4 regions of the Brevibacillus agri genome follow, and region 2 is predicted to be linked to each of the others. Evidence: riboswitches for the same ligand, from Rfam matches in the RefSeq annotation. Region 2 holds a riboswitch; each other region holds the start of a gene.
The links. Region 2 has a riboswitch for cobalamin ahead of metE (5-methyltetrahydropteroyltriglutamate--homocysteine S-methyltransferase). Riboswitches for the same ligand answer to the same signal wherever they lie in the genome.
Positions count from the first base shown of each region.

Region 1 (7,957 bases), 630 kb from region 2:
CGGGACCTTGACGTTTTTTTACGCGCAAAACAAAGATTACGACCTCGCGCGAAGCATCGAGACTCGTCTGGCAGGCGGGATCGGCTTGAAGAGCAACGGCATTTCTTTCGGCGACTACCACGTTTTGCGCGAAAACGACAGGCCGTCTGTGCTTGTTGAGCTTGGCTTTTTGTCGAATCCGAAAGACGAGCAGCTCGTTCGCACTGCCGCTTACCAGGAAAAAGCAGCGCAAGCGATCGTGGACGGACTTGCCGACTACTTCGGCGGCTAGTGGTACGGCTGGATGCTGTAGGAGAACAGCTTGCGCTCGAACTTGCCTTTGGTGCCAATAAGCTGGTACCACGTTTCTCCGATCAACAGGTCCGTCGCGAAATCTTTTTCCAGCAGATGGGTGATCCGGTTCATGACCGCCTGCTCCTGATCGCTGGCTGTTTTGCAGGACAGCGCCAGCACAAAGTAGGACTGGTCCTCCTCCATCTCCAAAATTTGCAGGTAAGCATCGCCGCCATGCTTGAGGTTAAAGGCGTCGACGACTCGCGCCAGGCCCTGTCGCGGCTGGACTTTGAACTTGGCGGCTTCCTTCCAGTTTGCAATCAGCGAATCATACAAGGAAAATGTGAGAACGAAGTGGCGGGTTGTAGTCGCTCGGATCAAACGCTTTCGGCCCCGCCTTTTGTTTTTTTTCCGGGATGACCACGAACGCTTTGTAGTTGCCAAAAAAACGATCGCTCATGCAGACCCCGTCCTTTCCGTCAGACAGCTTTACGTATGGGTTAGTATCCACTACTTCCCCGTGTCGTTATGTACAGGAACAGGGAAAAGGCCAAGTCGACTGGTAAACCGACCTGGCCTTTTTCGCGCTTTTGTATAGGCATGTTTTTCAACTGGATTTCTCATCATTGGTGTGTCATCGAGACGTTGCCATGTCCGTGCGCCTCTTCCTCCACAGCGATTCCTGCACCGCCGGCATTCACCGTCCAGGTAATCACTTGGCTGGAGATGACGACGGCCAAAATGGTGTAGAGCATCTCTTTCATCGGTACATACCAGAACGACAGGCCCAACACCATGGCGTCCAGCAACAGAAAAATCGTACCGATCGACAATCCTGTGTACTTGCTGAGCAACAGGGACAAAATATCGTCGCCGCCTGTCGCAGCTCCGTAGCGCAGAACCAGCCCGGTGCCGAGTCCGGTCAATACCCCGGACAACACAGAAGCGAGCGGCATCACTCTGCTCATATCCATCACAATCGGGGAAAACTGTTCGAACAGTTCATAAAACCCGGTAAACGCCAGTGAGGCAAAGATCGTGTCCCAGATGAACTGACGCCCTCGCACTAACCAGGCAACCAGAAACAGCGGGATGTCCAAGAGTAAAATCATCATCGCTGGCGACAGGTCAAAGGCGTATTTGGCCAGTAACCCCAGGCCGACGAAGCCGCCCTCAGACAAGTGGTTCTGAAAGTTGATGTGATAATACGCAAAAGCAAGCAAACATGCTCCAAACAAAATCATACCGTAACGTCGAGTAAATTGCAGCGCTCTCCTCATCATCGATTCCTCGCATTTTTGTCGGTTTTGGCACAGACGACCAACCGACTACGGAGGAACATCGCAAGTATAAGTCGCTACTCATACAAAGGGCCTCGCTTTCGTAGTAGGCTAGTCGTCCAAGTGACGGTCGACTACTACGAAGCTAGATGTAGGAGAGGTCATACCGTTTCCAGATCGTCCTATGGGGACGCATGGTATCCTGATCCTTTCCATTGCTTTTCTTATAGTATAGCACAAAAAAGGGAAAAAGACGACGCGAAACCGTCTTTTCCCCTGCCTAAAAGCGAAACGCCCTGCTTTTGAGTTCCAGCGGAATGCCTGCTGTGAGCAGAAACACCTGGTCGGCCACCGTCGCCAGCCGCTGATTCATCAAGCCTGCCAGATCGCGGAACATGCGCCCTAACGGATACTCCGGCACCAGTCCGGCCCCGACTTCATTTGTGACAAACAAAATCGTCCCGGGAAAGTCCTCTACAGCCGCAATCAGCTCGTCTGCCTGCGCAAGCGTGCGCGCGAACGCCTCGTCCTGCTCGTGGCGAATCAGCCAGTTGGACAGCCAGACGATCAGGCAATCGACCACGACGACCGCCTGTTTTTGCGCCAGCTCGTCCCGTTGCCCAAGCGAGCGGATCACGTCTGCGAGGGCGTAAGGCTCCTCGATCGTCTCCCAGCAAAACGCGCTCGTTCGCCTGCGCTCGCGATGCCTGGCTACGCGCTCCTGCAGCTCCTCGTCAAAAGCTTGCGCGGTGGCGATATAGACGCCCGATTGCCCCAGATGGGCCGCGTATTTTTCCGCGAAGGTGCTCTTGCCGCTGCGAGCGCCGCCTGTCACGAGTACGATCATCTGTATTCCCCCATTACGACCCGGATTGCAGCATGATTTGCGGCAAACGGTGGACAGGATGCTCCATGACGATCGGCCGCGTCCCGTACACCGCCTCGATCCGGTCGCTTTGCAGCATGTCTGTTGGCGTGCCTACGCCGATCTGCTCGCCTTTGTGCAGCATCAGGATGCGATCGCAATAGAGCGAAGCGAGATTCAGGTCGTGGAGCACCGCGACCACGGTCACCTGCGTCGTCTTTTGCCACTTGCGCACAATGTCCATCAGTTGAATCTGGTAGCCGATATCGAGATAAGTCGTCGGTTCGTCCAGAAGCAGCACCTGCGGCTTTTGCACGAGCGCCTTGCCCAAGGCGACGCGCTGCTTTTCCCCTCCGCTCAGTTGATCCAGCGTGCGATCGGCAAGCGGTGTCAGGCCCAAAAGCTGCATGATCTCGTCGATGAGCGGCCCGACGTCTGTCTGTTCCTCGCCCAGCCAGTTTTGGTACGGGTAGCGCCCCATTTCCAGCACCTCGCGAACGCGAAAGCCGACCGGAGGCAGCCCCTCCTGTTCGAGTACGGCGAGAACCCGCGCCAGCTCCTTGCGCGTATAGCGGCCAACCGGTTTGCCCGCGAGCGTGATTTCTCCCGCATCAGCGGCAATCACACCGGAGAGCATTTTCAAAAGCGTTGATTTTCCGCTCCCATTCGGGCCGATGATGCCAAAAAACTCGCCCTGCTGGACTGTAAACCCGATCTCGCGCAGGACGGACACATCCTGGTAAGACTTTTGCAGCCCGCGCACTTCGATCATGACGCGACTACCTCCTTCCGATCCGTTTGTTTTGCTTCAGCAAATAGGCGAAAAACGGCGCTCCCAAAAACGCAGTCACGACCCCGAGCGGGATTTCTGTCGGCACGAGCAGCATTCGCGCCAGCGTATCCGCCCACAGCACGTACACACCGCCGCAGATGGTCGCCATCGGCAGCAAAATGCGGTAGTCAGGCCCGACCATCATCCGCACCAGATGCGGCACGACCAGCCCGACAAACCCGATGACGCCCGCAATCGAAACCGCCGCTGCAGTCAGGAGCGTAGAGACGAGCAAAATGATGAGCTTCGTCTTGTCGACGTTGACTCCGAGATGCGCCGCCTGCCGCTCCCCGAGCGCAAACAGGTTCAACGAGCGGGCATAGCCAAGCAGCACGAGCACGCCGATCAGCAAATACGGGACCAGGACGTACGTGAAGGCCCAGCCGCGAAACGACAGGCTTCCCATCAGCCAGAAAACGATCTCGTTCACCGTCTGATCCGACAGCGACACCATGAAGGACACGAGCGAGCCGAGAAACGCCTGAATGACGACGCCAGACAAAATAAGCGTCTCCGTCTGCAGCTTGCCTTGCGTCTTGGCGAGGGCAAGCACAATCCACAAGCTGACAAGCCCCGTCAAAAAGGCGACGACAGGCGTGCTCCACTCTCCAAGAACAGCAAACTGCAAGCCGAACAGGATCAGAAAAGCCGCCCCGACGGCCGAACCGGACGCTACGCCCATCGTGAACGGGTCCGCAAGCGGGTTGCGCAGCACGCCTTGAAAGCCCGCGCCCGCAAGCGACAGGCAAGCTCCGATCAAAATGGCCAGTACGACGCGCGGAAAACGCACCTTCATCACGATCTGCTCGGACGACTCCGGCCATGTCGCCGGAATCCACTCCGACATGCCGGGAAGCTGGTGCAAGAGGATGAGCCATACTTGCGAAAGAGAGAGCGACGCCGCCCCCATCGAAATGCTGACCACCACGGATACGAGCAGCACAAGGCTGCTCGCTCCTCCCCATATAAGCCATTGCTTTTTCATTTTTATTTCACCAGGTCAGGATAAATCGCTTTAGCTACCTCGATCAAACCTTGTGTAATGCGCGGGCCTGGGCGCGCCAGCAGGTTTTGGTCCATTCCGAACACTTGCTTCTCGCGGATCGCCTTCATCGTATCCCAGCCGTTGCGGTTTGCGATGATCTCTTCCAGCTTCGTGCCCGTCTTGTCATCCGTAATGCCTTTGGCGTACAAAATGACGTCGGGATCGCTTTTCAAAATCTTTTCCTCGCTGATTGGGTTCCAGCCCTCTGTGTCGGCCGCAATGTTCGTCCCGCCTGCCAGCGTCACCAGCTCGTCGAGGAACTCCCCTTTGCCCACGGTCCAGCCTGGCGCAAACTCCAGGTACACTTTTTTCTTGTTTTCCGGCTTCACCGCTTTGACGGCTTCCTGTACGCGGGCGATATCCTGCTTCATCGCGGCGACGACTTTTTCCGCCTGCTCCTGTCGGTTGGTGATAACCCCCATCGTCAAAATGTTGTTCAGGATGTCATCCACTTTTTTCGGATGCGTGACGTACACTGGCATGCCGAGCGATTTCAGCTTGTCGGCAACCGGCTTTTCCATCGAAATTCCGCCGATGACCAGATCGGGCGACTGGGCGAGAATCGCTTCTTCGCTCGGCTTGACGACTCCGCCCACTTTTGGCTTCGTGCTCGCTTCTGCCGGATAGTCGTCGAAGTCGGAGACACCGACAATCCGCTCGTTCAAGCCGAGCGCGAACAAGATTTCCGTCTCTGCCGGGGAAGTCGAGACGATTCGTTGCGGCTCTTTTGCCACGGTCACTTCTTTTCCGGTCGCGTCTGTGACGGTAAGCGGGTAGACGGTCTGCTTGGCAGCCGCGTCCTGTGGTGCTGTCTGCGGTGCTTCTGCCTGCGGAGCAGGTGCCGTCTGGGTGTTGCCGCCGCAGCCGACGAGACTTGCAGCAAGCACCAGCGGGATGAGCAGTTTCCATGCGCGTTTCATATGTATGACTTCCTTTCTGTGCGACTGGTTGATTCTTAGCAAACAAAAACCCTTCGCTTCCAACCGGAACCAAAGGGTCGACATGTCAGGCTCATCCATGCTCACGCAAAAAAACGTCCTGAACGGGCCGAACCTTTCCGCGAAGGCGCAGGCACATCAGGCAAACAGGCAGGTCTCCTGGCTTGGCAGCTATTGCGACAGCCGCTTTACAGTGGCGGGACCGCGCCGGACTTGCACCGGCTTCCCTTTTCACCTCGTCCTTTGGCAAGGACCAAGGCACCTGTTTGCGCGTATTCAATTGCAATGGCCTACAACTGCTAAGACTCATCCATCATGATAGCATTCCTTTGCCAAAAAAAGAATGCTTTTTCGCTGCTGCCACGGCTACGTAAGCCCATGCTGCCCGTCTCGTACCCGCTGTCTGGCGTCTCCCGCTATTTCCTGCGCTTTTGCAAATAGTCGACAATTCCCATCGCACATACTTGCAAATCGAGCCGCAGCACGTCCAGCACCTCATGCCCGTCGCCGATCCCGAACGATTGCAGATGCGCCAGTACACGCCCGAACAGCCGCTCCGCCAGTTCGCCATCGCCGAGTCCAGCGGCTACGACCGCCTCCCCTTCCGCCACAAAGACAGGAAGCCACTCGCGCACCTGCCGATAGACGTCGGCAACATCGTCAGTCATGCCGAAATGCCCGAAATAGATTCGCGCAAGACCGCGCTGTTCAAAGCGTTCCACGGAGCGCAGCATCGCCTGCGGGTCAAACTGGTTCGGCGAGGTGGACGGCAGGACGAAGTGAATCCCGTCCCGTTGAAGCTGCGGATAGAAGACACCCGCTGTATCTCCCGTGAACATGCCGCGGCTGACCGGGTCGTAAATGCTGAAATGATGGTTGGCATGTCCCGGCGTGTCCCAAAATTCCAGGACACAGTTGGCGCCAATTTGCAGCGTCTCCTGGTCGGCGCGCACGATGATCCGCTCTTCGGGAACGGCGACAATCGGATCGAACAGGCGGTCAAAATCGTCGTGATACACCGCTCTGGCGCCCGCGATCAACCGACTCGGGTCCACCAGATGGCGCGCTCCTTTTGGATGCACCACGATTTTTGCCTGCGGGCACTCGCGCAAAAAAAGTCCCGCTCCCCCCGCGTGATCGAGGTGAATGTGCGTCACGATGATGTACTTCACTTGCTCCGGGGAAAATCCGAGCCTGCGCAGCCCTTCCCGTATGTACGGGACAGAAGGACTCGGCCCTGTCTCGACCAGGGTCAACTCGTCCTCGGCGATGACGTACGTTCCCGTCCGCTGCGCCCAGCCCATATCAAACCCGTCGATCAGATGGATGCGATGCCCCAGGAAAATCGGTTCTGTAGCTTTCATGTATACCCTCCCACTATAAAGTAATGTTTTCTCCTGTTTTCTCGCTCATTCTCTGTTTTTTAACTTTGACATCTTAAAGCTCTTGTCGGAAGATTGAAGGAGATACAAATATTTCTGTAAGGGCTGTGGCGGGAATAGAGCCTGCAATCACCAGTTTCCAGACTGTGGATAAAAAGGTATGATCGCACAGTGGATCTCCACATCCGCCCTCGGGGTTTACCCTCCCATGTCACGCTGGGTCTATGCCCTTACATTCCTTCGTTCTACCTCTCAAGGGGTGGAGGCCGATTCTAGCTCCTCGACTGGGTCGTTGCCCTTATGGATTATAATTCTTCGGCTTCTCCGGTGCTTCCGTTGTCATGGTTGTACACATGTGAATAAGCGAGATGACAGGTTTGTTGATAAGCTTTATGCAGCACTTTGTTGTAGCTGGGCTTGTCGAATCGGCCCCAATACTTCGTTTGCGTTATACTCTTTCTGCTTTGTCCCCAGTGCATAGAGGACGCGAACCAGTTTTCCACATAAGGCGATAATCGATTGCTTCTTCTTGAGCGGATTTTGACTACGCGTTGTATAATACTCGTGGAGCGCTTTAAACTCTTTGTTTTTGGCTACCATCGGCAGCATGCAGCGGAACAAGATGCCTCTTAGGCGAGAGCGCCCCCGCTTGCTGATTCCGGTCTTTCCCTTACGTTTTCCAGAGCTGTTCTCCGTCAGATTCAGCCCAGCCAGACGGATGATCTGCTGTCCATGGTCGTAGTTGTTCAGATCGCCAACCTCCGCCAAGAAGCCGGCGACGGTCAGAATGCCAATCCCTGGGATGCTCAGCATTTGCTTCGTTCCGGGGATCTTCTCCAGAATCTGCAGGACTTCCGTCATAATGCTTTCTTCTTGCTTGCAGTACAGATCGTACTGCTGCAGCAAGGCGGCAAGCTCGATTCGGGCAGCTGTCAGCCCCTCGGTAAGCCCGATAGAGACCGTAGCGGCAGCATAGAGCTGCTCCGCTCTCTTGATGCCCACCCCACGCTTGATTTCCGTCTTCCAATGTGTGAGAACGCCTCTGGCGCCTATCGAGACAATCTCCTCTGGAGTGGGAAACTGGCGCATGGTCATCAGTGATGCCTTGCCTTCCCAGTCCTTAAACACTTGTGGATACTCCGGAAAGTAGCGGTCAAACCAGTTTGTAATCCGAGCTTTCACTTGATTCAAGCTCACCATGACCTTCTCCCGAAAATTCATCAGAATGCGTAGCTCTGCATATTCCTTGGTCGGCAAATTGGGCTCTGAATATTTCCCGCTCCGAATCAGGTCGGCAATGACCTTCGCATCCTTGTAGTCGCTCTTGGTCTGCGAGTTGTCC
Region 1 covers NZ_CP026363.1:2,271,958-2,279,914, reverse strand. The annotation lists gene BA6348_RS11420 (N-acetylmuramoyl-L-alanine amidase family protein) at 1-271, shown strand, start outside; gene BA6348_RS11415 (hypothetical protein) at 268-654, opposite strand; gene BA6348_RS11410 (YitT family protein) at 897-1,556, opposite strand; gene cobU (bifunctional adenosylcobinamide kinase/adenosylcobinamide-phosphate guanylyltransferase) at 1,834-2,400, opposite strand; gene BA6348_RS11400 (ABC transporter ATP-binding protein) at 2,414-3,190, opposite strand; gene BA6348_RS11395 (FecCD family ABC transporter permease) at 3,198-4,235, opposite strand; gene BA6348_RS11390 (ABC transporter substrate-binding protein) at 4,238-5,215, opposite strand; cobalamin riboswitch at 5,366-5,514, opposite strand; gene BA6348_RS11385 (MBL fold metallo-hydrolase) at 5,650-6,597, opposite strand; gene BA6348_RS11375 (IS110 family RNA-guided transposase) at 7,006-7,957, opposite strand, start outside.
Region 1: another riboswitch for cobalamin. It lies ahead of BA6348_RS11390 (ABC transporter substrate-binding protein); the one in region 2 lies ahead of metE (5-methyltetrahydropteroyltriglutamate--homocysteine S-methyltransferase).

Region 2 (7,957 bases):
AGCTTTTCCGGCTGCAAATAATGCGTCATGACGTAGCGCAGCGGATTGATTCCGGGGCGGCCGATGCTGTCTGGACGCTGTTCGCCCGCCGCCCACCACGGATGGAACGTCGATGTCGCCGCGATCAAGGCCACTCTCGCCGACTCGCATTCGAGATAGCGGGGAGCGGACGCCTCCGCGAGATTTTTGCCAGCGCCGGCATGGACGAAGCCGTATTCATTCAGGTGGCGCTCCGTCGCTTCCAGCCCGCCGTACAAATAGTCGAGCGTGTGATTGTTCGCCCAGCCGATCATGTTAAAGCCATAGTCCTTCAATACCTGCAACGAAGCTGGCGGCGACATCGCCCAGGTGCCGCCGCTTTGCGCGCTCGGATAGCCTTCGTTGTCGTGCACGGTCGACTCCAGATTGGCGATGCGCACATCGGCACGATGCAGCAAACGGGCTACTTCCTGAAAAGCGTGATCGCGATAAGGCAAGTCGCATGTGAGAAAGCTGTCGCCTGTAGCGGCGAACCAAACGGGCAAAGACATGGCTGCATCCTCCCTTACTTTTTTGATAAGCGTTGGATTTTAATAGATCGAAAAGTCTTCTTCCTCTTCTCCGACGAAGGAGTAGAGCTTCGAGCTGATCTCATCGTAGTGCTGCAGCCGTTGTTGCACACGCGCAGCATCGTGGACCATCACCCCTTTGACGAGGACATTCAGCACCGAAAACAGCGTAGGCATGCCGCTGGTCGCAACAGGCTGCGGCGTCGTGATTTTCAGCAGCAGATCGGCAGCCTGGCTGATCGGCGACAGCTCGCCCTCGGTAATCGCGAGCACTTTTGCCCCCAATGCCTTGGCGGAATGCACCATGGCGACCGTCTCGCTCGGATGGCGCGGAAAAGAAAGCGCAATGACGAGCCACTCCTGCTCGCGTTCGGTCAAAAAGTAGTCGGCGTTGTCGACCGCGCCCGTGTACAGGTGGGTGTTGCCCTTGATCGCGTTCAAGGCGGAAAACAGCCACTTCGCCGGGATGTGGCACCAGCGAAACCCTACGACGACGATCCGGTGCGCCGCCATAATGCTTTGCACAGCCTGATGCAGCAAGCCGTAGTCGATCTGCTGCAAGCTTTGCTGGAGGTAGGCGATGTCGGTTTCGATGACCTGGTGCGCGTAATTGTCGCGGGTGAGCGCAGCTTCGGTGTCGCGGTATTTCTGGATCGGCCCCTTTCTCTGGTCGCCGATCAACAGCGACTTTTTGATCTCCTCCTGCAACTCTGTGTAGCCGGAATAGCCCAGCGCGTAGCAAAAACGAATGACGGTCGCCTCACTCGTATTCGTCAGCTCCGCGATTTTTTTGGCCGTATGGATAGCTAGCAGGCTCGGCTTTTCGAGGGCGATTTTGGAAATGATCTTTTGGCTGGCGGTCAAATGGCCGTATTGCTTGCGAATGCGTTCTTTTACGTGCTGGTGCTGATCCTGATCCATACCGAAAAGACTCCTTTGCGTTTCGTTTGGTGCAAGTTTTGAGAATAGTATATCTTTTGCATTAATTCACTTCAATACATATTGAAAAATGTAGTTTATCCTTCAGTTTGCTGCCTGCCATCGCTGTACGACCGGAACTCCATCCGGATGGAAACACACTCGCAGCGAAGCGCACGGCAGCCACAGCAGACCATGCACACGCGCGGCGCGATCCTGAAAGTAGCGTTCGGTGCGTGCTCACAAGCCTTTGACATCGTTTCGGGTTCGTATGATACACTATGGTTCAAACAGCCACCCAAGGAGGTACGCCAGGATGGGCACAGCCACACACGAAGATGCGATTCGCACCCTCTACCGGCAAGTCATTCGCGGCTGGAACGAACACAGTGCATCCGGCATGTCCGCTCCGTTCGCGGCAGACGGCGAGCTTATCGGCTTTGACGGCAGCCATCTGATCGGACGAGCCGCCATTTTTACGCACCTGCACGACGTTTTTTCCCACCATCTGACTCCCCCCTTTGTGTACAAAATCAAGTCCGCATGCCTGCTCAGCGAGGAAGTGGGGATGGTTCGCGCCATGGTCGGCATGATCCCTCCCGGAAAAGACGAGCTTGATCCAGCGCTCCATGCGCACCAGACGCTCGTAGCGAAAAAGCAGGGCGAGCAGTGGGAAGCCGTACTGTTTCAAAATACGCCTGCACAGTTTCACGGACGGCCCGAGCTAGTCGAGCAGTTTACAGAGGAGCTGCGGCCGTTGGTGCGGCAACAGTTGTTTTGACGTTGCGGCTTTCCCCGTGCCGCATTGTGTGTTTGCCCTTGATCCCTTAGTGCCTGCGTGCCGCTCACAGCAAAAGCCCTCAACCTGTCGGTGAGGGCTTTTGGCATTGCTTTTGTTGCTGTATGCTGTTTCTTGCAACGGTGACTACAACTCCGCCTTCCGCTGCTTCCTCAGCGCGTAGCGATGCTTCGCCTTTTCGTGCTGGAGGCGCTCCTCCTCGGTTTCCGGGATGACGGCGGGCACCAGCGTCGGCTTGCCTTGCTCGTCGAGGGCGATCATCGTCAAGTACGCTCTCGCGGTCATGCGTTTTTCGCCTGTCAACAGATTTTCCGACTCCACCTTCACGAACACTTCCATCGACGTGTTGTGCGTCCAGGTGACGTACGCTTCCAGGTTGATCGCTTCCCCTGTCTTGATCGGCGCGAGGAAATCGAACGAATCGCTGGACGCGGTGACTACCGGCTTGCGGCAATGGCGCATCGCCGCGATGCAGGCGATCTTGTCGACGTACGCCATTACTTTGCCGCCGAAGATCGTATTGTGATGGTTCGTATCCGGCGGGAAGACGAGGTCTGTCAAAAAAGTTCTCGACTGCCCGACAGGCCGTGCTTCTGTTGCGATCTGGGCTTCTGTTGCCATCTGTACTGCTCCTCTCGCTCATGCTTATGCTTTTTGTGCCAGGCGGTTTCGTACTGCGTGTGTCGCCGCTACCATGTTTTTCAGAGACGCGATTGTTTCCTCTCGGCCCCGCGTCTTCAGCCCGCAATCCGGGTTGATCCAGAATTGCCCTGGCGGCAGGACTTGCACGCCGCGGGACACCATTTCCTCGATCTCGGCCACAGCCGGAACGCGCGGGCTGTGGATGTCGTAGACGCCGAGGCCGATCCCTTTGTCGTACGTGCACGTCCCGAACACCGAGACGAGCTCGCCGTGGCTGCGGGAAGTTTCGATCGAGATCACATCGGCATCCAGCTCGCTGATGGCGTCGATGAAATCGTGGAATTCGCAATAGCACATGTGCGTATGAATTTGCGTGCCAGGCTCGACTGTCGAGGTAGCGACCCGGAACGACTTGACCGCCCAGTCCAGATACGCGGCTCTGTCTGCCTGCTTGAGCGGCAAGCCTTCCCGCAATGCCGGCTCATCCACCTGAATCATGCGAATGCCCGCCGCTTCCAGCGCCTCCACCTCTTTGCGCAGCGCCAGCGCGATCTGCTCGCACACTTCCTGACGGGAGACGTCGTCGCGCACGAACGACCAGTTTAAAATCGTGGAAGGACCTGTCAGCATCCCTTTCACTGGTTTATCCGTCAACGACTTGGCATATACGCTCTCCTTGACCGTCATCGGGGAGACGAACTGCACGTCGCCGTAAATGACCGGCGGTTTGACGCAACGGGAGCCGTACGACTGCACCCAGCCGTTTTTCGTGAAAACGAAGCCGTCGAGCTTTTCTCCGAAATATTCCACCATGTCTGTCCGCTCGAACTCGCCGTGCACCAGCACATCCAGGCCGATCTGTTCCTGAATGGCGATCCACTCGCGGATTTGCTCCTGAATGAACGCATCGTACTGTTCGACGGTCCAGTTTCCTTTTTTGAACTGCTGTCTGGCCTGGCGAACTTCTGTCGTCTGCGGGAAGCTGCCGATCGTCGTCGTTGGCAGCAGCGGAAGCTTCCACGTCGCCTGCTGAATCTCGCGACGCTCGTGGAACGGCACTGCCCGCTTCGCCGCTGTCGACGCCAGCGCTTTTCTCGCCTCCTGCACTTCCTGGCGGTTCCGTGCCGGAGATTGGGCCAAGCGCTGCAAGTCTTTCTCGTTCTGGGCGATTTCCTTCGAGATAACATACTTTCCATATTGGAAACCTTGGACTAATAAGCGCACTTCAGCCAATTTCTCATCGGCAAACGCCAATGCGACGCGCACTTCTTCCGGCAAATCGGTTTCGTCTTCGACGGTAACCGGAACGTGCAGCAGGCTGCTCGACGGCTGAACCCATACCCGCTCTGGGGCTACTACGGTGCACAACGTTTTGACCAACTCCCACTTTTCCTCCAGGGCCGAGCGCCAAATGTTGCGTCCGTCGATGACCCCGGCGCCGAGCACTTTGTCTTGCGGAAAACCGTGCGTCGTCAAGTTGGCCAGGTTCGCTGTTTTCCCGTGAACAAAATCAAGGCCCAAACCGTGGACAGGCAGTTCAATCAGCTCCTCGTACCAGTCCACCGCTTCAAAGTACGTCTGCACCATCAGCTTCAGGTGCGGCAGCGCCTGGCTGAACTGCTCGTACACGCGACGAATGAGCACTTTGTCTTGCCCGGTAAGATCGAGGACAAACGCAGGCTCGTCGATCTGCACCCACTCGACGCCGTGCAGTTCCAACTCGCGAAGGACGTCCACGTACAGCGGCACGATCTGATCGACGACGCGTTCAAATTCGTCTTTGGCATACCCTTTGGACAGCTTGACAAACGTGTACGGCCCGACGATGACAGGCTTGCCGGCGATCCCTAGCTGATCTCTCGCCTCCAGGTACGCTTGCAGCGGCCTGTTTTCCGTCAAGACAGGCGTGCGCTCGCCGAACTCGGGGACGATATAGTGGTAGTTCGTGTTGAACCACTTGGTCATTTCGCTGGCGACCGCGTCTTTGTTGCCGCGCGCCATCGCAAAATACGTAGCCAGCGGCACCGGACCGCCCGCATACGCGAACCGCTTCGGAATCAGGCCGAACATGACCGCCATGTCGAGCATGTGGTCGTAGAAAGTAAAGTCGTTGACCGGAATCCAGTCGATCCCCTTTTTTTGTTGTTTGACCAGGTGCTGCTTGCGAATTTGCTCCATTTGCGCAAGGAATGTCGTCTCGTCGAGTTTCCCCGCCCAAAAAGCTTCCAGTGCCTTTTTCCACTCGCGATCTTTGCCGATCCGCGGATATCCCAAGTTGCTGCTTTTCATTTGCTTCCTCTCCATCCTTTGCGATCATTTTTTCGATTTCGCCCAATAAAAAAGGCATCTCCAACGATCAGAAAGAACGTTAGAAATGCCAAATAAACACTGAGATCACAGCATCCTAACACCTCCCTATCTCCCGTAGGTTAAGCAGTGTTGTCGAAACAGGCAGGTCTCCTGACTTGAGGATCATGATCTGCACAACGCCTTCCCAGTCAGCTCGACCAGTGGCCAAAAGTTGTGCAAACTCCCCTCATACAGTGGCGGGACCGTGTCGGATTCTCACCGACTTCCCTTTTCATCCTTGCGCCGATATTCATCGCCAAGGAACCTGTCTCCACTCATATGAAATTGTCGGTATGAGTGCATGTGCCCCAAAAATGGGCGGGACACACCTTTCTTCATACAGTAACACGTAAACCAGTTTTTGTCATGCTAAACTATTTCCACTTTGCAAACTGATGTCAACGTTCAGGCTGCTTCCTCATAATGCCTGTCCTATTGCTTGGTCAGGCGAAGCTCACGCGCGCGCAGCGATGGTTTGCGCATCAAATAAACGAGGTAGCCGCCAACGCCCCCGATCAATGCAGGCAGCAGCCAGCCCAGGCCGATCGTGTACATCGGCAAGTAGCGGGAAAAGACGTCGTTGATCGCCGCAAGCTCGACCCCGGCAGCATTCAGCCCGTCAAACAGGCTGACGAGAAACGTACCGAACAAGCTGCCTTGATACACCTCTGGCCGACCGCCAAACCCTTGATGCAAAAACGTCAAAAAGATCAGCGAGATGGCGATTGGGTACATCGTCGTCAAAATCGGAACAGACACCTTGATGAGCGCAGTCAACCCGATATTGGCGACGAGCGTACTGAACACAGCCAAAATGACGGCAAACTTTTTATACGAAATGCGCGGAAACATCGCGTGGAAATACGACGAGCACGCCGTAATCAATCCGACGCTGGTCGTCAGGCACGCCGCAGTAATCATCAGGCCGAGCAGCAGGCCGCCGTAAGAACCGAAGTAATAATTCGACACTTTGGCCAAAATTTGCGCCCCGTTTTCCAAATGGCCGAGCTTTTCCACGCTGGAAGCGCCCATGTAGGCAAGCACCGAGTAGAAAAACGCCAGGAGCGCACCCGCAATCAGCGTTGCTTTGGCGCACGTCAGCAAAATTTGCTTTTTCGACGTAACCCCTTTTTCCTTGATCGCATTGACGATGATGATGCCGAATACAAACGCCCCGAGCGCGTCCAGCGTCAAATAGCCGTCCTGGAATCCTTTGAAAAACGCCTTGGACTGGTAATCGCCCACTGGCGCTTGCAGCTCGCCAATCGGATACACAATCGCCGTCAGGACGATGATGCCGATAAACGTCAGCTTCATCGGTGTCAAGACTTTTCCGACTACATTGATAATTTTTCCTGGATTGAGCGACAACAGGCAAGCGAGCGTGAAGAACAAGACGGTAAACACAATCAACGGCAAAGGCCCGGCCTGCTCGGACAAGAACGGCTTGATCCCGATCTCAAACGAAACATTCCCGGAGCGCGGAATCGCAAAAAACGGCCCGATCGCCAAATAGAGCAAAATCGTGAAAACAAGACCGAACAGCGGGTGCACACGGCTTGCGAGCGAACGCAAATCGTCTTTACCTGAATACACCAACGCTGTAATTGCCAAAAGTGGCAAGCCAACCCCTGTCACGAGAAAACCGGCGTTGGCTTCCCAGACGTTCGTTCCCGCCATCTGTCCCAGCATCGGTGGAAAAATCAGGTTGCCTGCTCCGAAAAACAGCGCAAACAGCATAAATCCGATGATGACGATAAACGAATATGAAACTTTTTGAAGCATGACAAAAACCTCCTGTGAGTAAGAACGAAGGGCCTTGTAAGGAACCCTCAGATTAGTGAAAAAATTCACGAAGTCTAGCGGCTCGTCCAGCCTCCAGCCAAACTGGATAACACTGGATTCATTGTCAGATAAATCAGTCCTCCAGACGCATGACACGATGATTCTGCGACTCTCGTCACTGCCGCTTTGCTGTTCCAGCCTAAGCCCAACTCGGCTCGACCGGATGGCAATCAAAAGAGCCGACACATCATTTATTTATAACATAAATATGAATGAAAAGGTATTTTAAAATGAAGAATTCTTTTATTCCTTTCTATAAAAGATTCTTGATCGAGAAAATCTCACAGGAAGGAATGTGGGCAACTCATCCGCTACTTCGCGCGCGCCTGTGCATGCGCGCCGCTCGCCCCTTTTCGCGTAACGGGCACGACAAAAAGGCTGCCGTCTGTAGACAGCAACCCTTTTAAACGATCGTTTAACTTTTTTACTCAAAGCGAAAATCGTCATCCGTCAGCGGCTCGACGTTGAGCGTGCGGACGTAGCCATTGCCTTTTTTCGAGAAGAAATCATGCTGCTTCGTGTGCGTGCGAATCCCGTTCAAGACGATCGGGTTGACTTCCTCCTCGGGGAAAAACGGCTCCAGCCCCAGATTCATCAACGCTTTGTTCGCGTTGTATCGCACGTAGGCCAACACCTCGTCCGCCAGGCCAATCTCTGTGTACAAGGAGACAGTGTACTCCTCTTCGTTTTGGTGCAGCTCGTGCAATAGCGCGTACAGCTCCTCTTTGACCGTCGCCTGCTCCACGACGCTGAGCCGCTGGTACACTTCCTGCGCGAGCACGCCGACGTACAGGCCGTGAATGCTCTCGTCCCGGACGATCAGGTCGATGATTTCGCCGCTGCTCGTCATCTTGCC
Region 2 covers NZ_CP026363.1:2,901,101-2,909,057, reverse strand. The annotation lists gene BA6348_RS14630 (CapA family protein) at 1-530, opposite strand, end outside; gene BA6348_RS14625 (MurR/RpiR family transcriptional regulator) at 570-1,469, opposite strand; gene BA6348_RS14620 (SgcJ/EcaC family oxidoreductase) at 1,783-2,247, shown strand; gene BA6348_RS14615 (acyl-CoA thioesterase) at 2,392-2,886, opposite strand; gene metE (5-methyltetrahydropteroyltriglutamate--homocysteine S-methyltransferase) at 2,911-5,196, opposite strand; cobalamin riboswitch at 5,341-5,540, opposite strand; gene brnQ (branched-chain amino acid transport system II carrier protein) at 5,689-7,041, opposite strand; gene nrdF (class 1b ribonucleoside-diphosphate reductase subunit beta) at 7,526-7,957, opposite strand, start outside.

Region 3 (7,957 bases), 960 kb from region 2:
CCGGTCGGAACAGGACCGTTCAAGTTCGTAGAGTGGAAGCGCAACGACACCATTACGCTGGAGAAAAACCCGGACTATTGGAACGCTGGTTTCCCTAAGCTCGACAAGCTCGTGTTCAAGGTCATTCCTGAAAATACAGCTCGTCTGACAGCGCTCACTTCCGGCGAGATCGACATGATGGACGGTCTGAACCCGGATGACGCGGAAACGGTGAAAGGCAACAGCGATCTGCAACTGATCCTGCGCCCGTCCATGAACATCGGCTTTGTCGGCTTTAACGTAGAGAAAAAGCCGCTGGACAACCCGAAAGTTCGTGAAGCGATCGCGTATGCGGTCAACAAGCCGGCGATCATCGACGCCTTCTTCGCAGGACTGGGACAACCGGCTGTGAACCCGATGCCGCCTTCCATCTGGGGGCACAACAGCAACATCCAAGACCGCGAATTCAACATTGACAAGGCAAAGCAGCTTTTGACAGAAGCAGGCTTCCCGAACGGCTTCAAAATCAAGTTCTGGGCGATGCCGGTTGCTCGTCCGTACATGCCGGATGGCGTGAAAATTGCCGAGGCGATTCAGCAAGACCTGAAAAAGATCGGCGTAGAAGCGGAAATCGTCACCATGGAATGGGCGACGTACCTGGAAAAAACAAAAGCAGGCGAGCAGGAAATGTTCATGCTGGGCTGGACTGGCGACAACGGCGACCCGGACAACTTCCTGGCGACCTTGCTGGATAAAAACAACATCGGCGGAAACAACCGCACGCGCTGGGCAAATGAAGAAGCGCACAAGTTGCTGATGGCTGCCCAGTCTGCGACGACCAAGGAAGAACGCGAGAAGCTGTACCTGCAAGTTCAGGAAATCATCTTCAAGGACGTGCCGATGGTGCCACTGGCGCACTCGACGCCTGCGCTTGCTGCCAAGGCCAACATCATCAACTACAAGCCGCATCCAAAAGGCTCCGAGAGCTTGGAGAAGGTTGACCTCAAGTAAAACTGGATTGATCCGATGAGCAAGCAGGGTAAGAGGAGCGACCCTCTTCTTACCCTTTCTTTCTTGCACGCAGTCATTATTTTTTGGTAAGGAAAGCGAGGAGATGGCATTGCTATCCTACAGCATCCGAAGAATTCTTATGCTCATCCCCGTTCTACTGGGCATGTCCATCGTCGTATTTTCCATCATTCGTGCCATCCCAGGTGATCCGGCTCTGACCATATTGGGAGAGAAAGCAAGTCCGAAAGCGATTGAAGATTTACGGGAAGTTTTAGGCTTGAACAATCCGTGGTACATTCAATATTTTGACTACTTGAAGCAGATTATTACCGGCGACTTGGGCGTTTCCCTGCATTCCGGGGCAAGCATCACGCAAGAAATCGGCCCGTATTTGGCCGCCACCACCGAGCTGACGATTGTCAGCATGCTTTTCGCTGTCATTATCGGAGTGAACGCAGGGATTTTGTCTGCGTGGAAGCAAAACTCCTGGTTTGACTACTGTGCGATGCTGATCGCCTTGATCGGTGTTTCGATGCCAATTTTTTGGCTAGGGTTGATGGAGCAGTGGTTCTTTGCGCAAGAACTGAAATGGCTGCCATCCGTTGGTCGCGACAATTCGCGTAATCCTGTAGAGGCCATTACGCAGTTCTATATACTGGACACGATTTTGGCTGGACAGTGGGATCAGTTGTGGGAGGTCATCAAGCATTTGATCCTGCCTGGCGTGGCTTTGGGGACGATTCCGATGGCGATTATCGCCCGGATTACCCGTTCGAGCATGCTGGAAGTCATGCGTGCCGATTACGTGCGGACCGCTCGGGCAAAAGGCTTGGCGCAGTTCTGGGTCGTGTACAAGCACGCGCTGAAAAACGCGATGATTCCCGTGCTGACGGTGATCGGTCTGCAAACGGGCTTGCTTTTGGGCGGAGCGGTGCTGACCGAAACGATTTTTGGCTGGCCAGGAGTCGGCCGCTACATTTTCACAGCGATCGGCAACCGCGACTATCCGGTGATCCAGTCCGGCATTTTGGTGATCGCTACGATTTTCGTCTTGATTAATCTCCTGGTCGACCTTCTGTATGCCTATATCGATCCGCGCATTAAATACCGCTAGGGGAGGGACGAAGAGACATGGCAGAGACACAAGTACAGACGGTATCCCTGAGAGTAAAAGAGGAAGAAGTTGTCTCTCCTTGGCGGGAAGCTTGGAGAGCCTTGCGGAAAAACAAGCTCGCGATGGTGGGGCTGGCGATCATTCTGTTTTTCGTGGCAGTTGCCGTCTTTGCGCCAGTGATTGCTCCGTACCCGTATGACGAGGGGGAGCTGGTGATGAAAAACAAGCCGCCGTCCGAAGAGCATTGGTTTGGAACAGATTACAACGGGCGGGATGTGTTTAGCCGCGTCGTTTACGGTGCGCGCATTTCCTTGTGGGTCGGGACCTTCTCGGTCATCGGCTCCGTCGTGGCAGGCACGATTTTGGGCCTCTTGGCGGGCTTTTACGGCAGATGGATTGATACCGTCATCTCTCGCGTTTTTGACATCATGCTGGCGTTTCCAAGCATTCTTCTGGCGATTGCGATTGTCGCCATTCTGGGGCCATCCTTGCAAAATGCGCTACTGGCCATTGCCATCATCAACATTCCGACCTTTGGACGTCTGGTGCGCTCGCGCGTGTTGAGCCTGAAGGAAGAGGAGTTCGTCATGGCGGCCCGCGCAATCGGGATGAAAGACTCGCGCATTCTCATGCAGCACATTTTGCCGAACAGCCTGGCGCCGATCATCGTGACGGGGACGATGGGGATTGCGACAGCGATTATCGAAGCGGCAGCGCTCGGCTTCCTCGGGCTTGGTGCCCAACCGCCGGAGCCGGAGTGGGGGAAAATGCTTTCCGATTCTCGCCAGTACATCCAGAAGGCGCCGTGGACAGTCATTTTCCCGGGCTTGTCGATCATGCTGACGGTTCTCGGCTTCAACCTGATCGGGGACGGATTGCGGGATGCGCTTGACCCGCGGATGAAAAACTGATACGCAGCAAAAGGGGCGTAAAGGGACGCAGGCAGTCCTTTTCGCCTCTTTTTTTGTTCAGTTCAGCCATTGGCGGCATAGTTGGTTGAACGTTGCTGCGGCGCGCGTGACGACCTGGTGCTTGACCGACGGCACCATCACCAGTTCCGCTTGCGGAAGCTTTTTTTCCAGTAGCCTGGCATACGGCAACATGTTCGCATCGTCTGCGCCATAGACGAGCAGCATCGGCAGCTTGAGCTGGCTCAACTGATCCGTGCAATTGTAGCGGTGCCCGGCGGCGTACAGGTGGCGGAGGCTCGCTGCATCTGTTTGGCTGCCATGCTCAATCCAGCGGGAGCGAGCAAGCGGGTCGTCGAGATGAGAGGCGGCGATCGACCTGGCAATCAGCGGAGCTGCGTGCAGGCAGGACAGCGATTGGGCGAGCAGAAAACGGCTGTGCAACGAAAAGTCGGTTACTTCGGAAAAGGCGCTGACGAGGATGGCGCCGCGCACGTTTTCGGGAAAGCGGAGGCAGTATTCGAGGACGAGCGAAGCCCCCTGCGAGTACCCCAAAAGCAACGGACGCTCAAGTCCGAGCGACTGGCAAAGCCCGTGAATCACGCTGGCAAGCTCGCGCATGGTCGTAGGTCCAGCCAGCGGGGAGCTGTCGCCATGCCCCGGGAGGTCTGGCACGACGAGTTGGCAAACATCCGCAAGCGGCTCTTGATAGTCGAAGTTGACAGAGCCGATGCACGGGGCGTGAATGCACACGAGTGGCGTGCCGCGCCCTGACAGGTGGCAGGCGATGCGGTGGCTGTCCAGTTGTACGATGGTTGGTTCCATGTTGGTTATTCACCCCTAGCATATGGTGTCCGTTTCAAGAGAGAATTTTCCGTTCCGCTCTTCTTTTTTGGACAGGGAAATGGTATTCTCGAGGAAGAATCTTGTCGAAAGCGAAGGTGACGCAGGTGTATTTGGAGCGCATTTCGAAACTGCACGAATTTTTGACCAAACAAGAGCTCGACGCGGTAGTCATCACCTCTCCCAAGCACGTTTACTATTTGACCGGCTTTTTTACCGATCCGCATGAACGCTTTATGGGTCTGGTTATTCCAGCCCAGGGCGAGCCATCCCTGATCGTTCCCGCCCTTGACCGCGAAGCGGCAGCAGCGGCTTCGACTGTTCAGACGATTCATACGCATACGGATATTGAGAATCCTTACGAGCTTCTCAAGCAAGTGTTGCCAGCGAACCTGAAGAAGCTGGGCATCGAAAAAAGCCACATGACCGTAGAGCGTTACGAGGCGCTGGGACAAGTCATCTGTGCAGAGAGCTACGCGGATGTGGAAGAGCCGCTGCGCGAAATGCGCCTGATTAAATCGGCAGACGAAGTGGCTCGTTTGCAAAAGGCTGTCCAACTGATTGAAGATACACTCGGCGAGACGTTGAAAACATTCAAAATCGGCCAGACCGAAATGGAAATCGTCGCGGAGCTGGAATACCAGATGAAGCGTCTGGGAGCGGACGGCCCGTCTTTTTCCACGATGGTTTTGGCGGGGGAAAAATCGGCATTGCCGCACGGAACGCCTGGTTCGCGCAAAGTGCAGGAAGGCGATTTGCTCCTGTTTGACATCGGGGTAGCAGCGGACGGCTACGTTTCCGATATTACCCGTACGTTTGCTGTCGGCCAGATCAGCGAGCAACTGCGCGATATTTACGAAACGGTGCTGGCAGCGAACGAGGCGGCGATTGCCGAAGTTCGTCCAGGGGTGACGTTTGCCCATCTCGACCAGACCGCTCGCGACGTCATTGCCGCAAAAGGCTACGGCGATTACTTCATTCACCGTCTGGGGCACGGCCTCGGCATGGATGTGCACGAATATCCGTCCGTGCATGGGCAAAATCAGGAAACGCTGCGCCCAGGCATGGTGTTCACCATTGAACCAGGGGTGTACTTGCCGGGAGCAGGCGGCGTGCGCATCGAGGACGATGTGCTCGTAACCGAAACAGGCGTAGAAGTGTTGAGCAAGTTCCCGAAAAAACTGACGGTGATCGGATAAGGCTTCAAACTCACAATTTTATATGAATCTGATGGTGCTGCCCGGAATCGTTTGGTTCCGCCAGCTTAATAGGGAAGTCCGGTGAAAATCCGGCGCGGTCCCGCCACTGTAACGAGGAGTGTCCAGCAAAAAAGCCACTGTTTTTCGCGCGACGAAAAATGGGAAGGGCGCTGGGGATGATGATTCGTAAGCCAGGAGACCTGCCATGAGATGATTTACAATCGACCCACGAGGATGGGACAGATGTGGAAGCAGACTAGGAACAGGCGTCATTGGCAACGCCGAATCTATAGGCATGTCTACGTATGTCAAGCACCTCCCGATTGGAAACTGGGGGGTGCTTTTTTCTATGAACATCGCCGTGGCGGTCGAGGCTGTGAAAGGGGTGATGCATTTCCTGTGTTGCCAAACAAGCAGGCTCTCTGTATAGTAAAGGTGTAATTCGTAATCATTACGATTTACATAACGCTTCATTTTCATCATGCCAACAACAAAAGAAGAGGGGTTACCAGATGAGTACAATCCGTAAGAGAAAAAAAGCCTTCCACGGTTTCTGGATGGCAGCGCTGGCAGCGATTATGCTGCTTTTGTCCGCATGCAGCTCGGCAGCACCTGCTACGACCGAATCCACGGTGGCGAATGCTGGCTCGGAGCAAACGGCCCAGCCTGCTGCTGACAACAAGCCCGTCACGATTGTGACCAACGGGATCGAGATGACGTACCCGGAAGCGCCAAAACGCGCTGTGACAATGAACCAGCACGTAACCGAAGTCATGCTCGCGCTGGGGCTGGCTGACAAAATGGTCGGAACCGCGTACCTGGACGATCACATTTTGCCTGAGCTGAAAGCCGACTACGACAAGGTACCAGTCCTGTCTGACAAGTATCCGACCAAAGAAGTGCTTTTGGCCGCAAACCCTGACTTCGTCTACGCAGGCTGGAAAAGCGCATTTGGCGACAAAGGCGTAGGCTCGATGGAGGACTTGGAAAAGGCGGGAATCAAATCGTACCTGCAAGAGTCCTCGAACAAGCCGGGTCCGACGATTGACGACGTGTTCGCCGATATTCGAAACATCGGCCGCATTTTCCGCGTAGAAGACAAGGCGAACGAACTGATTGGCAAAATGAAAGCGGAAATCGAGCAAACCGTGAGCAAAATCGGCACGGTGGACAAGCCGCTGAACGTGTTCGTGTACGACAGCGGAGAAGACCAGCCGCTGACCGCTGCCAACAACTACATGACTTCTCTGATTAAAGCGGCAGGCGGCAAAAACGTGTTCGACGACATTCAAAAAGGCTGGGCGACCGTAAGCTGGGAAGAAGTCGTGAACCGCAAGCCAGACGTCATCGTCGTGGTCGACTACGGCGACAAGACGATCGAGCAAAAACAAAACTTCCTGTTGTCCAAAAAGGAACTGGCTGACGTGCCAGCGATCCAGAACAAACGTCTGATCGTGCTGCCATTGTCCGCAGCGTCCGAAGGGGTACGCGCACCGATCGCGCTGAAAATTCTCGCGGAAGGTCTGCACCCGGATACATTCAAATAAGAAACGGCTGCTTAGACAAGGAGGGAACGGCCCTGCACAAGATCAAGATGCCCTTCATCATCGTTGCCCTGCTGATCGGGCTTGTCGTCTCGATTACGTTTGCGGTGACACTCGGCTCGGTGGAAATCAAACCAGCGACGGTATGGAAAATTGCCTTGGCGAATCTCCCGCTGGTCAATCAATGGGTGGAAGTGGATTGGTCAAAAGGAGAACAGACCATTATCTGGGACATTCGGTTTCCCCGCGTCCTGCTGGGGGCTGTCGTCGGGGCCGGCCTGTCTGTTGTGGGGGTGGCGATCCAGTCTCTGGTTCGCAACTCCCTCGCAGATCCGTACATATTGGGAGTCTCCTCGGGCGCATCGGCCGGAGCGACGCTGGTCATTTTGTTCGGAGCATTCAGCATGTACGGACAATTCGCGCTTTCTTTCGGTGCTTTCACCGGATCGCTCGTCTCGATCCTGCTTATTTTTACCTTGTCCCGCATCGGCGGGCAAAACTCGACGGTGCGTCTGCTCATGGCCGGCATCGCGATTTCCGCCATCCTGTCTGCGATCACCAGCCTGATTATTTTTTCCGCGCCCAACGAGCACGGCATCCGCTCTGTCCTGTTCTGGATGAGCGGCAGTCTGGCCGGAGGGAAGTGGGAGTATTTGACCATACCGACGCTGATCGTCGTCATCTGTCTGATTGTCCTGTTGACGCAATACCGTTCGCTCAATGCGATGCTGATGGGCGAAGAAGCGGCGGGGACGCTGGGCGTCAATACGGTGCAATTTCGCAAGCTGCTGCTGGTCATTACCGCGCTTTTGACGGGCGTCATCGTCTCGATCAGCGGGTCTATCGGCTTTGTCGGCTTGATGATGCCGCATATCGTTCGCGTCATCGTCGGCTCGGACCATCGTCGCGTCCTGCCTGTCAGCGCCTTGTTCGGGGCCATTTTCCTGATCTGGGCGGACGTGATCGCCCGGCTTGCGTTTGCGCCGGAAGAGCTGCCGATCGGGATTATCACGGCGCTGTGCGGCGGTCCGTTCTTTATTTGGTTGATGATGCGCAGCTCATATTCTTTCGGAGGTAGCGGGCGATGAATCTGCATGTGGAGAACATTTCGGTCGAGCTGGAGAAAAAAACGATTTTGCGCGACGTTAGCCTGACGGTTCGCTCCGGCGAATTTGTGGGGCTGATCGGGCCGAATGGCAGCGGAAAGTCCACCCTGCTCAAAAGCATTTATCGGGCGCTCGAGCCGCGCAGCGGATTCATTTCCCTGGACGGGGCTGACGTGTACGAGCTTACCGCCCGGCAAAATGCGCAGCGCATGGCGGTCGTGCGCCAGGAGTCGTCGATCGAGTTTGACTTTAC
Region 3 covers NZ_CP026363.1:3,857,532-3,865,488, reverse strand. The annotation lists gene BA6348_RS19010 (ABC transporter substrate-binding protein) at 1-990, shown strand, start outside; gene BA6348_RS19005 (ABC transporter permease) at 1,094-2,104, shown strand; gene BA6348_RS19000 (ABC transporter permease) at 2,122-3,015, shown strand; gene BA6348_RS18995 (alpha/beta fold hydrolase) at 3,073-3,837, opposite strand; gene BA6348_RS18990 (M24 family metallopeptidase) at 3,963-5,054, shown strand; cobalamin riboswitch at 5,070-5,276, shown strand; gene BA6348_RS18985 (ABC transporter substrate-binding protein) at 5,567-6,601, shown strand; gene BA6348_RS18980 (FecCD family ABC transporter permease) at 6,649-7,686, shown strand; gene BA6348_RS18975 (heme ABC transporter ATP-binding protein) at 7,683-7,957, shown strand, end outside.
Region 3: another riboswitch for cobalamin. It lies ahead of BA6348_RS18985 (ABC transporter substrate-binding protein); the one in region 2 lies ahead of metE (5-methyltetrahydropteroyltriglutamate--homocysteine S-methyltransferase).

Region 4 (7,957 bases), 1.7 Mb from region 2:
CAGCCAGACGACCGCGTAGCTGCCTGTGACGATCAACAGCGGGAGCAGGACGCCAGCCAGCTTCAGTTGCGATTCCCGCTTGACTGCCGCGCGAATGACCCGTTCCAGCCGCGTAATCCACCAGCCGATCATGACCACCGGATGCGGCAGGCTGCGCGGGTCGCCGACCACCCGGTCAATCACGTATGCCGCGCACAATATCCATACTTCTGTCATGTTGTCCCTCTCTTTAAACCTTCCAGCCGTAGTCTTCGCCAGCGTCGCCCGTCCCATTGCGCCAGCAGGGCCTCTCCGTGCCCTACGCCATCTACGTGCCAATATCGCTTAGGGTCGTTTTCCAGCCAAACCGCCTGAAACCAGCGAATCACTCCCCCGTGCGCGACGCAAACCGTAGTCTCGTCCGCAGCCGCTTGCCGCTGCTCCAAAAGCTTGCGCAGCCAGCCGTCCACCCGGTGCCCCAGTTCCTGCAAGCTCTCGCCATTCGGCGGACTGCAGCGATACGGGTCGTCGTACCAGCGGGCAGCCCACTCGGCATCCGAGCGCATCAGCTCCTCGTAGGTCAAAAGCTCCCAGTCGCCAAACGACAGCTCGCGCAAAGCCGGGACGGAAATGATCGGCAGCCCCCACTCGTCTGCCAGCGGCCGGGCCGTTTGCGTGCAGCGGAGCAAATCGCTTGCGTACAGCGCGACAGGCCGTTTTAGTTGCTGCGACAATTGCCGCGCCAGCTCGCGCGCCTGCTGCTCCCCCTTTTCGTTCAAAGGAATGTCGCTATGCCCGAGATATTTGCGCTCCCGATTGCTGTCTGTCTCCCCGTGCCGTATCCAGATCAACTTCATGTCCACCAGCTCCCGACCAGTACGAGCAGCATGACCGCCTCGCCGCTCTCGATAGCTGCTCCGTAGCAGTCTCCGTTCAGGCCGCCGAGCTTGCGGGCGACCGAGCGGGAAAACAACAGCACGAACAAAAGCGAGACGACCATTGCCGCGACGACCTGCAAACCTCCGGCGAACCAGCCAGCCGCGGCGAGAACGATGTATCCGGCGGCGATGGCGACAGGCGACAGCCCTGCACTGATGCCTTTGCCGATCCCTTTTTCCTGCGATAAATACGGCCACAGCCGAATCGACAGCAGCACATGTGTCCGCGCTATGGCAGGAACGAATACGAGGAGCACACCCCAGCCAGGATGCGCAAGCTCCGCGACGGCCCCTGCCTTGAGTAAAAGTAGCAAGATCGCGGCTAAAACCCCCATCGCGCCCACGCGGCTATCTTTCATGATCGCGAGCACTTGCTCTTTTGGCCGGCTGCTTCCCAGTCCGTCCGCCAAATCCATCCAGCCGTCCAGATGCAGTCCGCCTGTGATGTACACCCAGACAGCGAGCGTCAGCACGGCGGACAGCCACGGGCTAAAGAGCACAAGCCCCGTCTGGTGGACTCCCCATAGCAAAATACCTATGACCAGCCCGACTGCCGGATACCAGTTGACGCTTTTTTTCCACGCCTCGTCGGACGGGCGCAGCCACGGAACCGGAATCCGGGTGAAAAAGGCGATCGCGTGCCAAAATGCATTCATCCTTTGATCCTCCACGGGATTCCGGCCATGACCGCGTAGACCGTCTCTGCCTGGCGCGCAGCCCGCTGGTTGACGTCGCCCAGCGCGTCTGCGAACCAGCGGCCGAGCCGATTCATGGCGACACCGCCCAGCCCGACCTCGCTCGTGACCGCAATCACTTTTTGCGGGGAGCGCTGGACAAGCCCAAGCCACGCCTCTGCCTCCGCAAGCAGCGCCTCTGTGTGCGCCTCGCTTCGCCACTCTGCTTCCTCGACGCTCATCAGCCGATTGCTCAGCCACGTCGACAGGCAATCGATCAGCACGACGTCGTAAGGTGTGCTAGCAGGCTCGTAGTCGCACAGCCGCTCGCCGACCTCCACGCTGCCCCACTGCTTCGGCCGCCGCTCCTTGTGCCGCTCGATCCGCTGCCGCATTTCCTCGTCCCACGCCTGACCCGTCGCCACGTACAGGACGCGCTCTCCGGCCTGTTGCGCCAGTTCTTCCGCAAAGCGGCTTTTTCCCGAGCGCACGCCGCCTGTCACCAGCACAAGACTCATCGCTCCCCGCTCCCTTCGCTGTGTACCTCGCGCAAGGCCGCGATCAAGCGCGCATTGTCTTCTGGCCCGCGAACGGCGATGCGCACGTCATGCGCCGTCAATCCGGGATACATGGCGCAACTGCGAATCAGCACGCCTTTTTTGCCGAGCCGCTCTTGCAGTTGTGCGGCTGGCAAGCCCTCCGGCGAGCGAAGCAGCAAAAAGTTCGCCTCCCCCGGCCAGACCTTCCAGCCCAGCTCCCCGCGAATAAACGCGACCAGGCCAGCGCGCTCCCTGGCGACCAGGCTGCGTGTCCGCCGCTCGTACTCATGCTCTTGCAAGCACAGCTCCCCCGCCAAAAGCGCAAGCGCATTCACGCTCCAGCTCACCTGCTTCGCGCGCATTTTCGCAATCGCGTCAGGCTGGGCGATCGCGTATCCGAGACGCAAGCCGGGGATCGCGTACATTTTCGTCATCGACCGCAGCAAAATGACGCGGGGAAAGCGCTCCAGCCGACTTGCCAGCGTAAACTGGCGGCTTTCTTCCACAAAATCGAGAAACGCCTCGTCCACGACCAGCCACGTATCGGTCTGGGCCGTCCAGTCCGCCATCTGCAACAGCTCCTGTGGCTCATACAAGATGCCAGTCGGATTGTTCGGCGAGCCGACAAACACCAGATCAGCCTGTTCGAACAGACGGTACAGCTCGGCGCTGTCGGCCTTGTAGCCGTTCTCTTCTTTTCCGTAGCAGCCGATGACGGTTGCGCCAAACTGCTCGGAAAGCTCTGCATATTCCGAAAAGCAAGGATAAATCACGCCGACTGTTTGCGGCTGCAGCCCGAGAATCGCGAGCGCCATCGCTTCTGCCGCTCCGTTCGCAGGCAAAAGCCATTCCTTTGGCAACTGCAACCGCTGCGCCAACGCCCGGCGAAACTGGCGATGCCCAGGGTCCGGGTAACGCAGCACGGCAGACAGCGAGGCCAAAAGCATCTCGCGCACGCTGTCCGGCATGCCCAGCGGGTTAATATTGGCACTGAAATCAAGGAATTGGCCCGGCTCCATCCCAAAGCGGTCCGCTGCCGTCAGCAAATCTCCGCCGTGGCCGTACGCTTCCAGTACGTTCATCAAAACTCTACCCCCAGCACCGCTGGTATTCCTTCATCGTAGTAATGCTTGATCTGCTTCATCTCTGTCACGAGATCGGCCATGTCGATGATTTCCTGCTTGGCGCTCCGCCCCGTCACGACCAGATGCACATGGCTCGGCCTGTTTTGAATCGCTTCCAAAACGTCCGCGAGCGGCAGCACGTCCGCAATCGGAAAACGGTCGATCGCCAGCGCATTGTTCAGCTCGTCGAGAATGACGACATCGTACTCGCCCGAAGCGAGCTTTTCCCGGGCGAACGCCCACGCTTCCTGCAGCGCCGCGCGATGCTCCTCCGGCGTCTTCGTCCAGGTGAAGCCTACGCCTTTTTGCACGATTTCGATGCCCAGCTTGTCGAAGATGATTTTCTCTCCGTACGTGCGCTCCGGCGACTTGATGAACTGGATCATGATGACCTTTTTGCCTCGTCCAGTCGCGCGCACAGCCAGCCCCACCGCGGCTGTTGTCTTTCCTTTGCCGTCTCCGGTGTAGACCAAAAACAGGCCCCGCTTGTTGCTCAAGTACGCTCACCCCCAAAATAAACTGTAGGCCCCGTTGCCCATCCCTAATAATTTTCGGAGGCACAGCGCTCCAAAAATGCAGTTTAGGCTCCGTTGCCTATTTCAAATGTTTTCCATAGCCTCGTTATTTACCTGACTGAAAAAGTGAAGAGTTTGCCGATTTGCTTCCTGTTTCGCTTTCCGCGTACAAAAAAACGCCTTGTTTCCCCAAACCTCCAAGGAAAACAAAGCGCGGATAGCCGACTGCAACAATCCTCACCTCATCCTTTGACCCGAAGGAAATCAGTGGACATCAAAACAGGCAGGTCTCCTGGCTCAAGGATCTTCGCTCTTCTTCCTCCTTCCCGCACGCTGGCGTGCAGTGGATGGCGCCGTTGCCAAGAAGAAGAGCTCCTCTTTTACAGTGGCGGGACCGCGTTGGCTTTTCACCAAACTTCCCTTTTAACCTCGCATTCGCAAACTATCGCTTGCGAAAAACAAGGACCTGTTTTTCTACCATATTCAAATGTCGTTCTTTTCTATGACAAGCACTTGCTTTAATAATAGCAAATGCTACCGGGGATTCAAGCAAAAGCTGCGGATAGGAACATACTGGGCATTGATCTTTGTTTTGTGAACTAATTATTTGTACACAAATCTTTTGTGTGCGTGTTATCTTATTCTTACATCGATTTCCAATAAAATATTTGGAGGTACATATGGATCGGATTGAGGATTGCTATGGGTTTCTTCTCGGGAAGGCGTATCAAAAAATCTGGCAAATGGAAAAGGCCAAATTATCGCCGTACGGGATTACTCCCGTGCAGTTTGTTCTATTACATGCGCTATGGGAAAAAGATGGCCAAAAAGGTGTGGAATTGGGTAGTCGGCTTCGCTTGGATGGAGCAACCATCACGGGGGTGCTCGATCGACTGCAAAATATGGGGCTCATCGAGCGTCGTTCCGATCCCAATGATCGCCGGACGAACTTGATTTTTCTGACTCTGCGAGGCAAGGAATTGGAACAACCTCTGAATCAGATCAGTGACGAAGTGAATCAAGAAGCGATGTCCATATTCAGTGAAGAAGAAGCGAAATTATTCAAAAACATGCTGACCAGATTGGGATTAAACTCATAAGGAGTGCGTTGAGACTGTGAAGAGCAAAGTGCATTACGCGTGGATCATTTTATTTGTCACCTTTTTCGCATTGTTGGCTGTGCAAGGAGCAAGACTTTCTTTCGGAGCATTTATTGAACCTTGGGAGAATGGCTTTGCCGCGGATCGAGGTACCATTTCTCTCATCTCCACATTGAGTTTTGTCATTTATGGCATATCCCAACCAATAGCAGGCAGGTTGATTGACCGCTTTGGTGCCAGGTCCATTCTCTTAGGCAGCACACTTCTGGTTGGTCTGAGCATTTTTTCACGCAATGGGTAACTTCCCTCTGGCAATTGTTTATTCTCTATGGTGTCTTCGCTTCCATTGGTGTTGGAGGTGCCTCCAATGTAGCCGCAACCATTATGGTCACAAATTGGTTCAATAAAAGGCGTGGACTCGCATTCGGAGTAATAGAGGCTGGCTTTAGCGTAGGCCAAATGGTAGTTGTGCCAGCCTCACTGTTTTTCATACAGTGGTTTGACTGGAAAATGGCTGTTGCGGTATTGGGTCTCTTTTTACTGATCGTGGTATTTCCCGTCATGATGTTTCTTCTGAAGAATCATCCTGCCGAAAAGGGGTTGCAACCGATAGGAGGTTCGCCACAGATCGCAGATGAAAGACAACAAATACATCCTTCCAGCCGGCAACCGGTCAGGCGGATATTTCCAACCAAGGCTTTCTGGTTTCTGATTTTGCCGTTTTTCATCTGCGGATTCACCACTACCGGCTTAATGGACACGCACCTCATTCCCTTTGCCTAACGAAACCAGCGAGCTTACAAAAAGTCCGCCATGATGATTTCCAGGTCAAACGGAGTGATTCCCTCGTCCATGGAGAAAACCGTGTCCGCCTCATCCGCCCGGTCAGTCAGCGTGCCTCTCGCTTGCGCATGAAGCGTGAACAGCTCATAGAGAGTGGGCTTCACCAGCGAGGTGAGCGCCCTTCCCATCCACTCCACGCCGCCTCCGTTCGCCTCTACGTTATTGACAAACCGGGGGTGGGAGCGCAGCGCGATGTCCGTCCAGATCACTTTTCGCTCCGCCAGATCGAGAATGACCGGGATGCAGATCGTAGAGCGTGAAGCGAGGTCGATCTTGTCCTGCACCGTCTGCGGTTCAAAAATTTCCCCCGACTGTGGAGCCTTGCGTATCATCCAGCCCGCATAACATTCGGGCAAATCGCAATAGGGCTGACTGTTGAGACTCCCACGGCTAAAGCCGCAAGCCTTCCACCTTGCGGTGTACGGGTGGGATTCTTGAATGACTAAGCGTTCGCAGTCCATTTCTGTTTTGAACAGCCTTCAAGATGAGGGCATCTCATTGCCCCTCCTAAGACAGTGCATATAGCATCTTAGGCTGATTGACTGTTACCATCAATCACAGGTGCATATCGAATGTTCATAGCACCGACTAAATCACGATGTTTTTCGAATCCACATTTGCATTTATACTTACGGTCTTGTGCCTTATTCTTCTCAGAGCATTTAGGGCATGTCTGACTTGTGTATGCAGGATTCACATGCTCAACCCTAATACCAACTAAATTCGCTTTATATTCAATGAACTGAGACAGGCGATAAAATGACCAAGTATGCAGATTCTTTTCGTTTTTACGGCTTGTTCTTGCCGTCTGTCTAATATTCGCCAGTTGTTCCAAGCGAATGACAGAAATTTTATTGTCTTTTGCAAAATTTACGATAGCACGACTAACCTTATGGTCTTGGTCTTTCATCCAACGTTGTTCTTTATCTTTTGAACTACGAATCGCATTTACCTTTTTCTTTTTGCCTAATGCTTTGCGTTCAGAACGAAACTTACGCTTCATGTACTTATTTTGTCTGCCATTCCCAAAGAAACGTACCTTTTCATCATCTGTTACAGCAACGGCAGGAACTTTTAAACCCAAATCAACACCCATGACTTTTACTCCTGTTCCTTCCATAGTAGGTATGGTGACAGAAATTTGGGCAATCCATTTATTTGCTTTCTGTGTGATTCGAAGCGTACCTAATTTGTGTTTTAGCAAAGCAAAGTTACGGTTGTCTTTATCAACTAACAAAGCACGGATAGGTGTTTTAGTTACCTTGCCGTCAATCATAATCGGCATGGAAATGTGCGTGAAATCAAACGAATAGTTTTGATTGTTCCAAATGCAGACAGGTTTCTTCAAAACAGGAACAGTAGTGAATTTGCTTTTCTTCGCTTTCTTAAACACACTTTTCGCGTCCTTGATAGCTTGATTTTTAACGGCACTTGGCAAAGAAGCAGAAATATCCTTACTCGACTTCTTTGTGCTTTTCTTTTCAGCAACCATTTCGGAAACGAGAGCATTGATAGTGGAGAGGTACGTTTGACTCATCTCACGCAAAATAGAAGCCTGTTCTTTTGTTGGAAGCAATTTCACTTTGACTGTGATGGTCTGCGACATGATTTTCACCCCCTTGTTTTCTGTTGTTCGACATATCGCTTTATCGTTTCACTTGATACATTTCCTGCGGTAGAATGGGAGTGCGTTGAGAAACATATGCGTATGGTCTTTGTCGCATTCAAGAGCAACAATCACAATTTGCAGTTCCTCACACCCTTCATGTACCAACTCTTTGAAGCGTTGTTCTACATCTGCTTGCAGAAAAATCTTTCTTCTGTACCGAGGGCAGAACACAAAATGGTAGTTTAATAATGAAAGGGTTGTGCTTGTTCTTCTGTATTCGTTCATACACCTATCGTATCAGTTTGTTTTATATACTACAACAGATGAACAACAAAAAAGAGTGGAATTTTCAAATACTTGAAGTACCACAAACCTTCGGTTTATTCGTGGTACTCCGTATTTGACCTCACTCTCATCCCGCCCCTAAAGGGGGTGCTATCGCACCGTAGCGGGCTTTCTCGTTCGGAAAATCTGTAAACGAGTTCAGCGACATGACCACGTAACGGCCGCCGTAATGAAGGACAGATTCGATATCCACATCGATGAACTCGCAGGCCCCCATCGGCGCCCTCACAATGTCGCCGCTATGGTAGGCGCGGTATTTCTCCGAGCGCAAATTCGTGTAGGAAATGTGCT
Region 4 covers NZ_CP026363.1:4,642,061-4,650,017, forward strand. The annotation lists gene cbiB (adenosylcobinamide-phosphate synthase CbiB) at 1-216, opposite strand, end outside; gene BA6348_RS22685 (histidine phosphatase family protein) at 213-836, opposite strand; gene cobS (adenosylcobinamide-GDP ribazoletransferase) at 833-1,573, opposite strand; gene cobU (bifunctional adenosylcobinamide kinase/adenosylcobinamide-phosphate guanylyltransferase) at 1,570-2,109, opposite strand; gene cobD (threonine-phosphate decarboxylase CobD) at 2,106-3,212, opposite strand; gene cobO (cob(I)yrinic acid a,c-diamide adenosyltransferase) at 3,212-3,751, opposite strand; cobalamin riboswitch at 4,035-4,254, opposite strand; gene BA6348_RS22710 (MarR family winged helix-turn-helix transcriptional regulator) at 4,450-4,869, shown strand; gene BA6348_RS28100 (MFS transporter) at 4,886-5,170, shown strand; partial or broken gene BA6348_RS28105 (MFS transporter) at 5,185-5,649, shown strand; gene BA6348_RS22720 (hypothetical protein) at 5,667-6,044, opposite strand; gene BA6348_RS22725 (RNA-guided endonuclease TnpB family protein) at 6,242-7,318, opposite strand; partial or broken gene tnpA (IS200/IS605 family transposase) at 7,324-7,606, opposite strand; gene BA6348_RS22735 (TerD family protein) at 7,734-7,957, opposite strand, start outside.
Region 4: another riboswitch for cobalamin. It lies ahead of cobO (cob(I)yrinic acid a,c-diamide adenosyltransferase); the one in region 2 lies ahead of metE (5-methyltetrahydropteroyltriglutamate--homocysteine S-methyltransferase).